DNA from 4 places in the Staphylococcus sp. Ze2 genome. Region 3 is predicted to be linked to each of the others. Evidence: riboswitches for the same ligand, from Rfam matches in the RefSeq annotation. Region 3 holds a riboswitch; each other region holds the start of a gene.
The links. Region 3 has a riboswitch for S-adenosylmethionine ahead of metX (homoserine O-acetyltransferase MetX). Riboswitches for the same ligand answer to the same signal wherever they lie in the genome.
Positions count from the first base shown of each region.

Region 1: it holds a riboswitch for S-adenosylmethionine, as region 3 does, so the genes downstream of both, metK (methionine adenosyltransferase) here and metX (homoserine O-acetyltransferase MetX) in region 3, are expected to answer to the same signal.
Region 2: it holds a riboswitch for S-adenosylmethionine, as region 3 does, so the genes downstream of both, ACM591_RS11055 (methionine ABC transporter ATP-binding protein) here and metX (homoserine O-acetyltransferase MetX) in region 3, are expected to answer to the same signal.
Region 4: it holds a riboswitch for S-adenosylmethionine, as region 3 does, so the genes downstream of both, ACM591_RS04230 (Na+/H+ antiporter NhaC family protein) here and metX (homoserine O-acetyltransferase MetX) in region 3, are expected to answer to the same signal.

Region 1 covers NZ_CP183486.1:1,400,645-1,404,195, forward strand. The annotation lists gene pckA (phosphoenolpyruvate carboxykinase (ATP)) at 1-1,329, opposite strand, end outside; SAM riboswitch class I at 1,496-1,608, shown strand; gene metK (methionine adenosyltransferase) at 1,718-2,914, shown strand; gene ACM591_RS06510 (nuclease-related domain-containing protein) at 3,008-3,551, shown strand, end outside.
Region 2 covers NZ_CP183486.1:2,357,526-2,361,076, forward strand. The annotation lists gene ACM591_RS11045 (MetQ/NlpA family ABC transporter substrate-binding protein) at 1-203, opposite strand, end outside; gene ACM591_RS11050 (methionine ABC transporter permease) at 227-922, opposite strand; gene ACM591_RS11055 (methionine ABC transporter ATP-binding protein) at 915-1,940, opposite strand; SAM riboswitch class I at 2,027-2,132, opposite strand; gene ACM591_RS11060 (thioredoxin family protein) at 2,187-2,486, opposite strand; gene ACM591_RS11065 (toprim domain-containing protein) at 2,483-2,875, opposite strand; gene gcvH (glycine cleavage system protein GcvH) at 3,110-3,490, opposite strand.
Region 3 covers NZ_CP183486.1:311,887-315,437, reverse strand. The annotation lists gene ACM591_RS01270 (DUF2232 domain-containing protein) at 1-366, opposite strand, end outside; gene metX (homoserine O-acetyltransferase MetX) at 659-1,627, opposite strand; SAM riboswitch class I at 1,688-1,787, opposite strand; gene ACM591_RS01260 (AzlD domain-containing protein) at 1,919-2,248, opposite strand; gene ACM591_RS01255 (AzlC family ABC transporter permease) at 2,245-2,946, opposite strand; gene serS (serine--tRNA ligase) at 3,290-3,551, opposite strand, start outside.
Region 4 covers NZ_CP183486.1:988,610-992,160, reverse strand. The annotation lists gene ACM591_RS04235 (SRPBCC family protein) at 1-272, opposite strand, end outside; gene ACM591_RS04230 (Na+/H+ antiporter NhaC family protein) at 705-1,997, opposite strand; SAM riboswitch class I at 2,110-2,210, opposite strand; gene ACM591_RS04225 (flavin reductase family protein) at 2,367-2,978, opposite strand; gene ACM591_RS04220 (SDR family oxidoreductase) at 3,106-3,551, opposite strand, start outside.

The DNA.
Region 1 (3,551 bases), 1.1 Mb from region 3:
TAGGCTTATACGACGTCCTACGCCATATTTACCACCAGTCCAACCAGTGTTTACAAGATAAACATCTACATCATGTTGATCGATTAGGTTACCTAATAAATCAGCATAAACTTTAGCGTTTAGAGGTAAGAAAGGTGAACCGAAACATGTAGAGAATGAAGGTTCTGGCTCAGTTACGCCACGTTCTGTACCGGCTAATTTAGCAGTGAATCCACTCAAGAAATGATACATTGCTTGATCTTTGGACAGTTTTGAAATAGGTGGTAAAACACCGAAAGCATCTGCAGTTAAGAAAATAATTGTATTAGGATGAGCCGCTTTAGATGGGGTTACAATATTTTCAATATGGTCTATTGGATATGCTGCTCTAGTGTTTTCAGTGTATTGATTATCATCGAAGTCAATGTCACCATCTTCATCTACAACAACATTTTCTAAAATAGTACCATATTTAATAGCGTCATAAATTTGAGGTTCTTTTTTATAAGAAAGGTTAATTGCTTTTGCATAACAACCACCTTCTATGTTAAAAATACCATTTTCATTCCAACCATGTTCATCATCGCCAATTAGCTTACGTGTTGGATCCGCTGATAGTGTTGTTTTACCAGTGCCAGAAAGACCAAAGAATAAAGCAACGTCACCTTTGTCTCCAACGTTAGCTGAACAGTGCATGCTCATAATGTTATCTTTAGGTAGTAAATAGTTCATTACGGAGAAAATACCTTTTTTCATTTCACCAGCGTATTCAGTCCCGCCAATGAGGATGACTTTATGTTTGAAAGATGTGATGATAAATGTTTCTGAGTTTGTGCCGTCAATCTCTGGATCGGCTTTAAAATGAGGTGCTGAAATAATTGTGAAGTTTGGTTTGATTTCTTGCGCTTCTTCTTTTGAGCTAGGGCGTATAAACATATTTTGAGCAAATAGATTATGCCAAGCTAATTCATTTACAACAGTTAATTTTAATTGTGAGTCGTGATCACTACCGGCATAACCGTTGAATACATATAGTTCATCTTTTTTGTCTAAATAGTTTAGTACCTTATCATATAAATTTAAAAATGTTTCTTCTTCAATCGGTTGGTTAACGTTGCCCCAGTCAATATCATCTCTATAAGATGGCTCATTTACAATAAACTTATCCTTTGGTGAACGACCTGTATATTTACCTGTTCTAGCGTTAATTGCACCTAATTCGGTGAGTTCTCCTTCATCATTATCTAAAATCTTGTTATACAACTGTGTTGTAGATAATTGAAATAATGAAGATTTTTTGTCTAAAATGCTTTCAATTTTGTTTGTATAAGTGTATGTATCTACAGCCATACTAATCCCTCCAACGCTATTTAGTTATTGTAAGCCTTTACAATTACAGAGTATAACACATATATATTAATAGTCCATACCAATTTAAAAGGAATTTTAAATAACCATTAATAAATGTAAAATTGACATTATATCGTTGATTCTGTACTATAGGACTTAACGGATTCTCTTATCCTGAGTGGCGGAGGGACATGGACCCAATGAAGCCCAGCAACCTCTTCTTAATAGGAAGAAAGGTGCCAAACCGTTTGCAGACAAATATCGTCTGAACGATAAGAGCGAATGGACGTATAAGGCCTTCTCTCTATTTATTGATAGTGTAGAAGGCTTTTTTAATGAGCTCAACAGAGAGAGAATTTTCGTAATTTAAAAACTAAAGGAGCAAATTATGACTTACAATAGAAGATTATTCACTTCAGAATCGGTAACAGAAGGACATCCAGATAAAATAGCGGATCAAGTATCTGATGCTATATTGGATGAAATATTGAAAGATGACCCAAATGCACGTGTTGCTTGTGAGACGACAGTAACTACTGGCATGGCGCTTATTTCAGGAGAAATATCAACAACAACATATGTTGATATTCCAAAAGTGGTTAGAGAAACAATTAAAGAGATAGGTTACACACGTGCTAAATACGGTTACGATAGCCAGACAATGGCAGTGTTGACGGCAATTGACGAACAGTCACCAGATATCGCTCAAGGTGTCGATACAGCTTTAGAGTATCGTGAAGATGCATCAGAAGAGGAAATTGAAGCTACTGGAGCGGGTGACCAAGGTTTGATGTTCGGTTATGCTACAAACGAAACGGATACTTACATGCCGTTACCAATTTTCTTATCACATCAACTTGCTAAACGCTTATCAGATGTACGTAAAGATGAAATATTAAATTACTTACGTCCTGATGGTAAAGTACAAGTAACTGTTGAGTATGATGAACAAGATCAACCACATCGTATTGATACAATTGTCGTGTCAACACAACATGCCGAAGATATCGAATTAGCACAAATTCAAGACGATATTAAAAAACATGTCATTTATCCAACGGTACCCGAAACACTTTTAGATGAGAATACCAAATTTTATATCAATCCTACTGGTCGTTTCGTTATAGGTGGGCCACAAGGTGATGCTGGGCTTACTGGACGTAAAATAATTGTTGATACATATGGTGGTTATGCACGCCATGGTGGGGGATGCTTTAGTGGTAAAGATCCGACTAAAGTAGACCGTTCTGCTGCATATGCTGCACGTTATGTAGCGAAAAATATCGTTGCTGCTGAATTAGCAGACAAATGTGAGGTGCAACTTGCATATGCTATTGGTGTAGCTGAACCTGTTTCTATTTCTATAGATACATTTGGTACAGGAAAAGTTAAAGAAAATGAATTGGTTGAGGCAGTTAGACAACATTTTGATTTAAGACCAGCTGGAATTATTAAAATGTTAGACTTGAAACATCCTATTTATAAACAAACTGCTGCATACGGTCATTTTGGTCGTACAGACGTATTATTACCATGGGAAAAGTTAGATAAAATTAATTTATTAAAAGATACAGTTAAAGCTTAACTAGAGTAAAAATATTTTTAGCTTTACTATCGAATACTATATGTTTATCTATTATAATTAAGTTACTGAACACATAAAGGAGCGTTTTTTGTTATGAATTCATTTGGACCATTAGAGATTGGTTTAATTGTGGCAATTGTTGTAGCAGTAATTTGTTTCATTTTATTTATCATTGCTTTGAAAAGTAAAAAGAAAGCACAACAAAAGGTAGAGGAACAATACAAAACCAGAGAACAAAAACTAAGCGACGAGCATGAGGAAGAATTAGAAAAAGAAAGAATTGAAAATAAAAAAACAGTAACAAAGCAAAAAGAAGAATATAATGCTACAGTTAGTTCGAAAAATAGAGAAATTGATGCATTAAAATTGTTCTCTAAAAATCAAAGTGAATATGTAACTGATATGAGACTTATTGGTATTCGAGAAAGATTAGTAAATGAGAAAAGAATTCGCCCAGAAGATATGCACATTATGGCGAACATATTTTTACCTAAGAATGAATTTAATGATGTACAGCGCATTAGCCACTTAGTACTTACGCGTACTGGTTTATATATCATTGATTCTCAATTATTAAAGGGTCATGTATATAATGGTGTGAGTGCTGCACAATTTAAAGAGCAACCAACAATGGAAC
Region 2 (3,551 bases), 740 kb from region 3:
GTTGTATAATCATTAATTGTTTTAATCTTCAAATCATAGCCTTTATCTTTTAATAATGGCTTGGCTTTTTCTAAAATTTCAGCATGAGGAGCTGGAGAAGCACCTACTGTAATTTTTTTATCTTCACTGCCACCACTATTTCCACAAGCTGCTAAAACAAGCGCTAATACAAGTACAGAAGCTAAGCTAAATAATTTTTTCATATAAAAAGTCCCCCTTTTTAAGATTATCTCTTATCAATTTTATTAGTAGCCCAATCACCAATAAATTGAATGATGAACACAATAATAAGGATTAAAATTGTTGAAACAAAAATAACGTCATTTTGATTTCTGGTGAAACCTGTTAAATAAGCTAGGTTACCTAAGCCACCTGCACCAATAACACCGGCTACTGCAGTAGATCCTACTAAAGCAATCGCTGTGACAGTAATACCTGAAATTAATGCTGGCATCGCTTCAGGTAATAATACTTTTTTGACTACTGTCCAAGTAGTGGCACCCATTGACCAAGCTGCTTCAATAACGCCTTTATCAATCTCTTTAAATGCAATTTCTACAAGTCTGGCATAGAAAGGCGCCGCACTAATGATTAAAGCTGGTAATGCTCCTGTTGGACCACTAATCGTGCCTAAGACTAAACTTGTAAACGGAATTAACAATAAGATTAAAATAATAAATGGTATCGCTCTAAACAAGTTAACTATAAATGAAACAACAGTATAGAAAACTCTCGCTATAGGTGATTTGCTTTTAGCTGATAAAAAGAGTAAAACACCTAATATTAAGCCTAGTACAAAGGCAAAAATTGTCGAAATAACTGTCATATAAATTGTTTCGTATGTCGCTAACCAAACTTCGTCCCAACTGACGTTTGGCATTGTAAACATCTCGCGGAGGATGTCACTCAATGAATTACCCATGTCTTAACACCTCCACTGACACATGCTGTGCTTCTAAATCATTTTTAAACTTTTCGAATTTTTCTGAATTTACATCGCTCAATTGAATTACTAAGAAACCAAGTGAACCATCTTTTGTATGTTTAATATTAGCTTCTAATATATTCACATCGATGTTATGCGTTTTCGTTATGTATGACACGAGAGGTTGCGTGGTATTATTCCCTGTGAAATTCAAACGAACAACATAATCATCTTCATTAAGTGACACTAAGTCGCTAATAGATTTATCAAAATCATCATTTAAATCATCTTTAACAAAACGTTTTGTAACCGCATGTTGTGGATTCTCAAAAACTGTGGAAACTAGACCTTGTTCAATCACACGACCGTTTTCCATAACAGCTACTTCGTCACATATGCGTCTAATGACATGCATTTCGTGTGTGATGATTACAATTGTTAAATTTCTTTCTTCTTTAATTTTCAATAATAATTCTAAAATTTCATCTGTTGTTTGAGGATCTAATGCACTTGTCGCTTCATCACAAAGCAATACAGTTGGTTCGTTTGCTAACGCTCGCGCAATGCCGACACGTTGTTTTTGACCACCTGACAGTTCTGAAGGATACGCACTTTCTCTACCTTTCAGTCCAACAAGTTCTACTAATTCTTTTGCCCGTTGTTTTGCTTCACGGCGAGGCACACCCGCTATTTCCAATGGAAATGTAATATTATTTAATACAGTACGCGACCATAGTAAATTAAAATGTTGAAATATCATGCTCACTTTTTGACGCTTTTTTCTTAACTGTGATTTTGATAGCTTACCAATTGTATCTCCATCGATAATGACGTCTCCTGAAGTTGGTTGTTCGAGATTATTTAAAAGTCTAATTAAAGTACTTTTCCCCGCACCTGAAAAACCAACTACTCCAAAAATCGAGCCTGATTGAATACTTAAATCAACATGATCTACAGCCAGTACGTCCTGTTTTTTCGTTTTGTACTTTTTGACTATTTGATTTAACTCAATCATTCTGTTTCCTCCTTGTGTTGCTAATCCTTCAATTAAAAAAATGCTTTCTCTATGTTCACCGAAGTATAGAGAAAGCAAAATCGCTTCTCTCATCTTCTAAAGTTTTAAAACTTTATGTGAATTGGCACCATTTCTATTAAAGACGGTTGCCGGGCTTCGTAGGGCACATCCCTCCACCTCTCGTGATAAGAGTTTCATTATTTAATTATTTTTAATCCTACCATCGTACTAATATTTCGTCAATAACTATTTTAAATTTTCTAACAAATAAGGCACCGATTGAAATGCATAAATCCTTTTTTGCTCTTCACCTTTTGACATTACTAATAAAACTGGTACAGATTGAATTTCATACATTTGACTAAAATCAGGATGAAAGTTTAAGTCCATTTTTATTATAGGTAATTGCAAAATATCATTAGCAATATCTAGCATACGTTCAGAAACCTTACATGTCCCACATGTTGGTGTATAACCAAAGATAAGATACTTATCTTCATTTATATATTTATTGACGTCAACGCGTTGTTCACTTGTTACATTCATGTTAATAAACTTACCCTCTCAGCTATATAATCCAATCTTGCTTTCGCCACCTTTTCTTCATCCTTAACTATAAAACCATGTTTTTCCAATACTCTAGATAAATATGGTTTAGGACAACGAGCGACTTCGCAATATTGTTTATCTACTCTTATATGTCTACTTTCACTTAAATAGCGTTTGAACCATTTTCGTATTCTTTCACCTTCATCATCCGAATCAACAAGAATATACACTTGTTTGTCATATAAAGTATCAATCATTTCGTCTAATTTATCTACACCCATCGTTCCATTCGTGCAAATAATTTCTATTGGCTGATCAATCACTTGTTTGACACGCTTCTTGTCTGACTTTCCTTCGACAACAATTACTTGGTTCAGTATCGTCATGACATCCACCCTCTAAATGTTGATAGTAAATCTTTTCTACTTAGTTCTTCACAATCCGTAGTGACAATAAACATAATTTACATAGTTAAAATATTTCTTATTATTACAAACATAATTTATCATTATTTTAAGTTGAGGTGAACTTGTTAGACTTATAAAATTGATAAATCTTCAATAATCCTCAATGGTATGAAAAAACTCCAAGATAGTTATATCATGGAGTTCAGTGTTATATTATTCGCCAATCATTTCTGAATATTGCTCTGCAGTTAATAATTCATCTATTTGACTTTCGTCACTTAGTTCAACTTTAACCATCCAAGCTTTTTCGTAAGGTGATTCATTTACGAATTCTGGGCTATCTTCTAACTCATCATTAGATTCAACTACTTTACCTGATACAGGTGCATATAGTTCTGAAACAGTTTTTACGGATTCAACACTACCAAAAGTGTCGCCTTCATTAATTTCGTCATCTACTTCTGGTAATTCAACAAATACGATATCGCCAAGTTCACCTTGAGCGTATTCAGTGATACCAATTGTTACTGTATTACCTTCAACTTTTACCCATTCATGTTCTTTAGAATATTTTAATTCACTCGGTACTGCCACGAGAATCCCCTCCTAAATGATTTTACATATTAATGATGCCATATGCATACCATACAATCAA
Region 3 (3,551 bases):
TCCCATAAACGCAATTAACGAGAACATACTAATATATGTAGTTGTGATATAAAGTATGCGTTCTTTAGATGTACGTTCTTTTAATAATTGGCCGATAACAAAACTCACTAAGAGTATGATGACCATGGTGCTCAACACAAATATATTACCTAATAATGTTGTTAATACCACTGTAATGACTGCTGTTAAACCAAATGATTCAATAGACTTATGCCATAAGATAATGCCTGGAATTGTTGCAAAGATACCTAACACCAGGCCTAACGGAGGTAATATATGTAAAGCTAAAGCCACTACGATTAGAGTTAGTATACTAAGCACAGTTACTTTAGGATATATTTTTGAAAACAAATTCGCCACTCCCATACTATTTTTGACTATAACTATTATTTTAACCTCTTTAAAACTTTTATACAATTATTGGCAATCCAAATACAGAAGTTAACGATATACTATAATTTCCTATTTATAAACGTATAAATGATTGAATTAATCAGCACTTCACAATATTCCCTTTCTAACGCTACTACTTTAGCGTCACTTTACGTCATCACATCTTCAATGATTGTATAAAAAAAGATGTACTATACGTCAGTCTCCCCTATCGAAAGTAGTCGTATAGTTACATCCTAAAAACGCATATAATAGCGTTGTTAAATCATTTTCTTTTAATTTTATATACTTTTAAGAAGTGATATAAATTAGGAGCCCAATCATTAAAATTCAGTAAAAAACCGTCATGACCTACGTTATCTGGAACAAAGAAATGTTTGTGATATTTAAAACGATTTCCCACGGCACAAACTAAATCATCTGGATATAACAAATCATCTGTGAAGCCCATCGTCATTACTTTAGTGTCCAGGTTACTAAATACTTCATCTACATCATTACGTCCTCTATCTACATCATGACTATCTAAGACGTCTAGGAGTGTTAAATAGCATAAAGAATCAAAATGATTCATAAATTTATTACCTTGATGTTTTTGATAAGTCACCACTTGATTTGGGGAGAAGCGTTTATCATAACTTTTAGACGAACGGTATGTTAAAAACCCTAACTGTCTTGCAATGCTCATGCCCTCTTTATTGTCTAAATGAATCGCCTGTCTTGCTATTTCATTAAACGCACGACTGTAGGACGACGTTTTATCTGTAGCTGCGAGAATCACTGCTTTTTCAACATTAAATTTACGATTATATAATAATTCTATTGCTTGCATGCCGCCTAACGAACCACCGATTAATATATTAATCCTTTCGAAACCTAATGTTTCAATACCTAATTCTATGGCACGCACAATATCTCTTAACGTTAGTGACTTAGGAAAGTTTGCATCTGTTAATGCAGAACTTGAACCATAAGGACTTCCAATAACATTAAATGTCAAAAATTGATAATCATTTACAGGCATATAACCGCCGTCAATAATTCCTCTCCACCATCCAGGGTTTTCATTTGTACCATACGTTAAGTGATTACCTGTTAGAGCATGACAAACCACTACAAGTGGTTGGCCTTTTAACCCTACATGTTCATAACGTAACTTTAAGTTTGAGATGAATTCACCTGACTCTGTTGTGAATGGCCCTAGTTCTAATGTATCAACCGTATAATTCGTCATGTTTTACCTCCTACTTAGTAAAAAAACTCCTCACTCATAAAATAAGTAAGAAGTTAAAAGTACTTATCATTCGAGTGTATCGATGGTATTAGCACCGTACTTTATAAGCCGGTTGCTGAAGCGTCCACGGGCCAAGTCCCTCAGCTTCTCGAAATAAGATTTGATTTTAATTGTATTAAAGATAAACTCATAAATTGAGATAAAATTAAAATGATAATATAATCTGAAATATCTTAATTTTCTAATTATTTATAGTTTAACGGATAATATAACTTACTTCAATAGGATTGTCTAAAATACCCAACGTAACACCGCCATAATAATAATGCCACTAATTATAGTAATTGTTAAACTACGTGATATCACAGCAATGACAATAGTCGGGAGCATCGTAATTAGAAATGGCACGTTGATGGTATAACCCATCACTCCTTCTTGTTGCTCTATTAATCCATCGATAATTAGAGCAGTAAATAATGTAATCGGTATAAATGAAAGCCATTTAATCACACGTTCAGATAACTTTATTTTAGTTATCAAAATAAATGGAATAATGCGTGTTAGCCACGTTACCACGCCACATAGCACGATGATTGTTAGCATATGTATCGTCGTTGTCATCGTTCCATCACCACCCCAATCAGTGCTGCAATAGTTGAAGCTAATATGATAGCTAAATATGAAGGCATAAACAAACTTAAACTAAGCATCATTACAATTACACATATAATCAATACAAAATAAGTATTGATCTTTGAACGTCTAAGCGATTCAAATTGCGAGACAGCTAAGAATATAAACATAGCAGTAATCGCAAAATCTAATCCCAATGCTTCTGGTTGATGTATGTATTTACCAAAGACTGCACCAATAATACATGCAAATGTCCAAAAAACATATGCTGTTATATTTAGTCCGTGCAACCAACGATCATTAATCTTTTTACCTTTCAAATGTGGCGTAATGGCTACACCAAATGTTTCATCAGTTACTAATGTAGAAAGACCAATTCTATTTAATAAACTGTAATTTTTATAACTTGGAGCAAGCGTCATACTTAATAAAAACATCCTTGAATTCACAATAAATGTCGTCAATATAATTGCAGATATGGGCGTGCCTGAAATAACAAGTGCACAAATAATAAACTGTGCCGCACCCGCATACACTAGCAAGCAAAGTAAAATAATTTCCAACATACTAAAGCCTGAAGCTACTGCAACAATTCCAAAAGACAGACCAACACCAGCATAACCTAACAAAGTAGGAATACACTCTTTTACACCTTGTTTAAAAGTTACGTGTGCCTCATTTCCCATTTCCCCACCCTCTCATCTCAAAAGCTAAAAACAGTAAATTCATTCTAATACAACAATAGAAAGACAATCAATGTTTTTAGACAACGGTTTGTGTGACGTTAGACTTACGGTAGTCTTGTATTATTGTTACAACAGCACTTATACCATTCCATAATTTTGTGTTATATGTTAGACACCCCTTGAAGAACTCAATATTTTCAATCAGATTAACTACTTTAATAGTTAAGATTTTATGTGTTTCTTATAGTTAAATCACACTACTTTCACCCTCCCCTACCCTCTCCATATATATAAAAAAGTGCGTAGCTAATACTTTAACTACGCACTTTTTAACTATTTACATTTATTTAATAGGACGGATGACTGTTTTCCCACCCATATATGGAACTAATGCTTCTGGTATTGTTACAGAACCATCTTCATTTTGGTAATTTTCAACTATTGCAGCAAACGTACGTCCTACTGCTAAGCCACTACCATTAAGCGTATGTGCTAATTCTGGTTTAGCATTTTTATCACGTTTAAAACGAATATTTGAACGACGTGCTTGGAAATCAGTAATATTTGAACAAGAACTTATTTCTTTATATTCATTATAGCTTGGC
Region 4 (3,551 bases), 680 kb from region 3:
CCAATTGTCATGACGATATATTCATAAGGTGTTAATGAAGCGAATGTACCTTGCACTATATTCTCCTTACCCTTACGAACATCAACAATTTTATACTTTCCATTTTGTTCAGCAGTTACTTCAATAGTTTTATTTGTTCTTTCAGTTGTCATAAACCATTGTTTAAGAAAACGTTGGTCTGTCCAAGCTTGGTATAATAATTCAGGTTCTACCTTAAATAATCTTTCAAGACGAATTTCAACATTTTCATTTTCTACATTGTATTTACCCACGATCGATTGTTCACCTACTTTCACTCTTATTACTATTCTAACGCATTACACTATACTTCTAAACAATTATAAAGTAAATATAGTGATGTTCTTTCATATTTATAAAGCTTTAACAACCTTATTTTATCGCTATTAGTCAGTAAACGTCAAAACTTTCATTTATATTGAATATTTTACTAAATAAACTTTATATTTATCTTAGCATATTCTATTAACATACTGTTTATTTAAAATAGCGAATGAGCCCGGGAAACCTTTATATCCCGGACTCATTTAATCTCTATTATAATTACTTAGTATTAAATAACACAATGAACAACAACAATTTCCAAATACCTTCTACCTCATATTTATTAGCATGTAATTTCAACACTCTAATTAGAGCTTAAAAATCAATTCGCAATTTGATCTTAATGTTTTAATATATCTTAATTACTTTTTATCTAACCTAGGTAATCTGAAGAAAATCGCTATAAGTCCGCAAACACCTAGTATCATCGGATAGATTGCGTAAGGAACTAATTCAAATGGAGATATAGACGCCACACCTGCAGCAGCAATCAATTGAGGGCTATATGGCAACATCCCTTGAAAACAACTTGCGAACATATCTAAAATACTAGCCGATTTACGTGGATCTACATCATATTCTTCTGAAATATCTTTTGCTAACGGCCCTGCCATTAATATAGAAATAGTATTATTTGCTGTTGATATATCTGCAACACTGACTAATCCAGCAATACCTAGTTCTGCACCACGTTTAGATTTCACTTTACTGCGCACAAAATTTAATAACCAAGTAATACCACCATTATGTTGAATCAGCGCAACTAAACCACCAATGAGCAATGCAATAATCGCTATATCTTCCATACCGATTATACCTTTTGATATAGAATTTAATAAACCTGTCCATCCAAATGAACCATAGATTAAACCGATTATTGCAGAAAGTACAATACCTCCGATTAATACAATAACTACATTTATACCTATTAATGCTAAGATAAGCACAAATAAGTACGGAATTACTTTAACAAGATCATAATCATAACTTTTATTTACATCTATATGTGCACCATTTGTTAAAAACCAAAGCACAATAATAGTAAATATCGCACCAGGCAAAACAATCTTTATGTTCACCTTAAATTTATCACTCATTTTCGTTTTCTGAGTACGTACTGCAGCTATAGTAGTATCAGAAATCATCGATAAGTTATCGCCAAACATAGCTCCACCAACAACAGTAGCCATTGTGATTGCCGCTGAAACATCTGTAGCCTGACTTAAACCAAAACCAACTGGCGCTATAGCAGCTACCGTCCCAACAGACGTCCCCATTGATAATGATACAAACATACATATTATAAATAGTCCAACGATAATTAAATTTTCTGGTATTAATGATAACCCTAAATTAACCGTCGACTGCACGCCACCCATATCTTCTGTCGTTTGAGAAAAGGCACCTGCTAATAAGAAAATTAGCATCATTAAAATAATATTGGAATGTCCTGCACCTTTTGTAAAAACTTCAACTTTTTTATGAAATGATTCTTTTCTGTTTAACACTAAGCCAACAATAGAAGCAACTAATATAGCTACATTGAGTGGCATTGTTGTAAAGTCACCTGTACTTATACCAACACCTAAAAACATACCAACAAATATGATTAAAGGTATCAAAGCCCAAGCGTTACCTTTTTTCGTTTCCTCCATACATAACCAACTTTCCTAAATATTAGAACAGAATCCAACCTTCTGTTATTTTTAAGCCTTAAAAATAAAAAAACTCTTTCTAAATTAAGAAGAAAGAGTAAACTGCGATTCATTCTTATCTTCTAGCATAAATTATGCTACTGGATTTGGCACACGCATTATCATGTTGCCGAAGTATCACCGGGCCAGTCCCTAAACTTCTCTTGATAAGTTATTATTTTATTTTATTTTATTACAGTACAGTATTAATTGTAATTCGTCAAATAGGGATTAAACAGAAAACAATTTTTATTAATGCTTTCATTGTCTAATCCCTTCAACATCTACTATTTTTATATAGCTTATACAATTCATTTAATTGCTTTATATTTACTTCATCGGACGTTCGATAGTGAACTTATTACCTAAAGAAGCGTAATCATTACCAGCTAAACGAGCTACCGCACTAAGCGCATCAGCATCTATTTTACTATCTTCAAAATAAACTGATTCATCAATATGAAACATGACTACTTCGCCTATAATTAAATCGGACCCTTCTTGTGGATCACCTAGTGGAATAATTCTATCTAACTTACATTCCATTCGAATTTTAGCTTGTTCGATACCAGGTACTGAAATTAATTCAGAGTCAACACATTTCAAACTTGTTCTTTCTAATTCATTTTGGTTACGGGACAACGGTGCTGCAGTATTGTTGATTTGTTCGACTGTAGCTTCATCTGTAATATGTACTACAAACGCTTCCGTTTCCTCAATATTTAAAGAAGTGTCTTTTCGCTTTCCTTCAGAACGCCCTGTAGAAATCATAATCATTGGAGGTGCACTATTAACAACATTAAAAAAGCTAAACGGCGCTGCATTTAAATGCCCATCTTTATCTTGAGAAGTAACAAATGCGATGGGTCTAGGTATCACACTTCCACTTAATAATTTATAATTTTGTTTTTTTGTTAAAGCGTCTGCTTTAAATTTTTTCATAAATGATTACCTTTCCTTTCAAAAATAAGGAGGTAGGATATTAAACTATCCTTTCCTCCTTATACTTAGTATCGCCGAAACATTATAACACTAATTTTCAAATTACTGTATCGTTACTTCATCAATTCTAATCTAATTGAGTACCACCTGTCACGCCATAAACTTGTCCTGTAGTATAACTTGATTCCTCAGCTGCTAAATGTACATACACACCTGAAAGTTCAACCGGTTGACCTGCTCTACCTAACACTTCTTTTTGGCCAAAAGTTGGAATCTTAGATTGAGGCTGTCCACCAGAAATTTGGAGTGGTGACCAGAATGGTCCTGGTGCTACACAGTTCACTCGGATTCCTTTACTACCTAATTCTTCAGATAAGCTCTTGGTAAGTGAAATAATAGCCGCTTTGGAAGCAGCATAATCATGCAAGATTGGGCTTGGGTTATAACCTTGCACGGATGAAGTCAGTGTAATCGTTGCACCTGGTTTTAAATAATCAATTGCTTTTTGAACTGACCAGAAAATAGGATAAACATTTGTTTCGAATGTCTCAGTAAATGATTCCGTATCAAAGC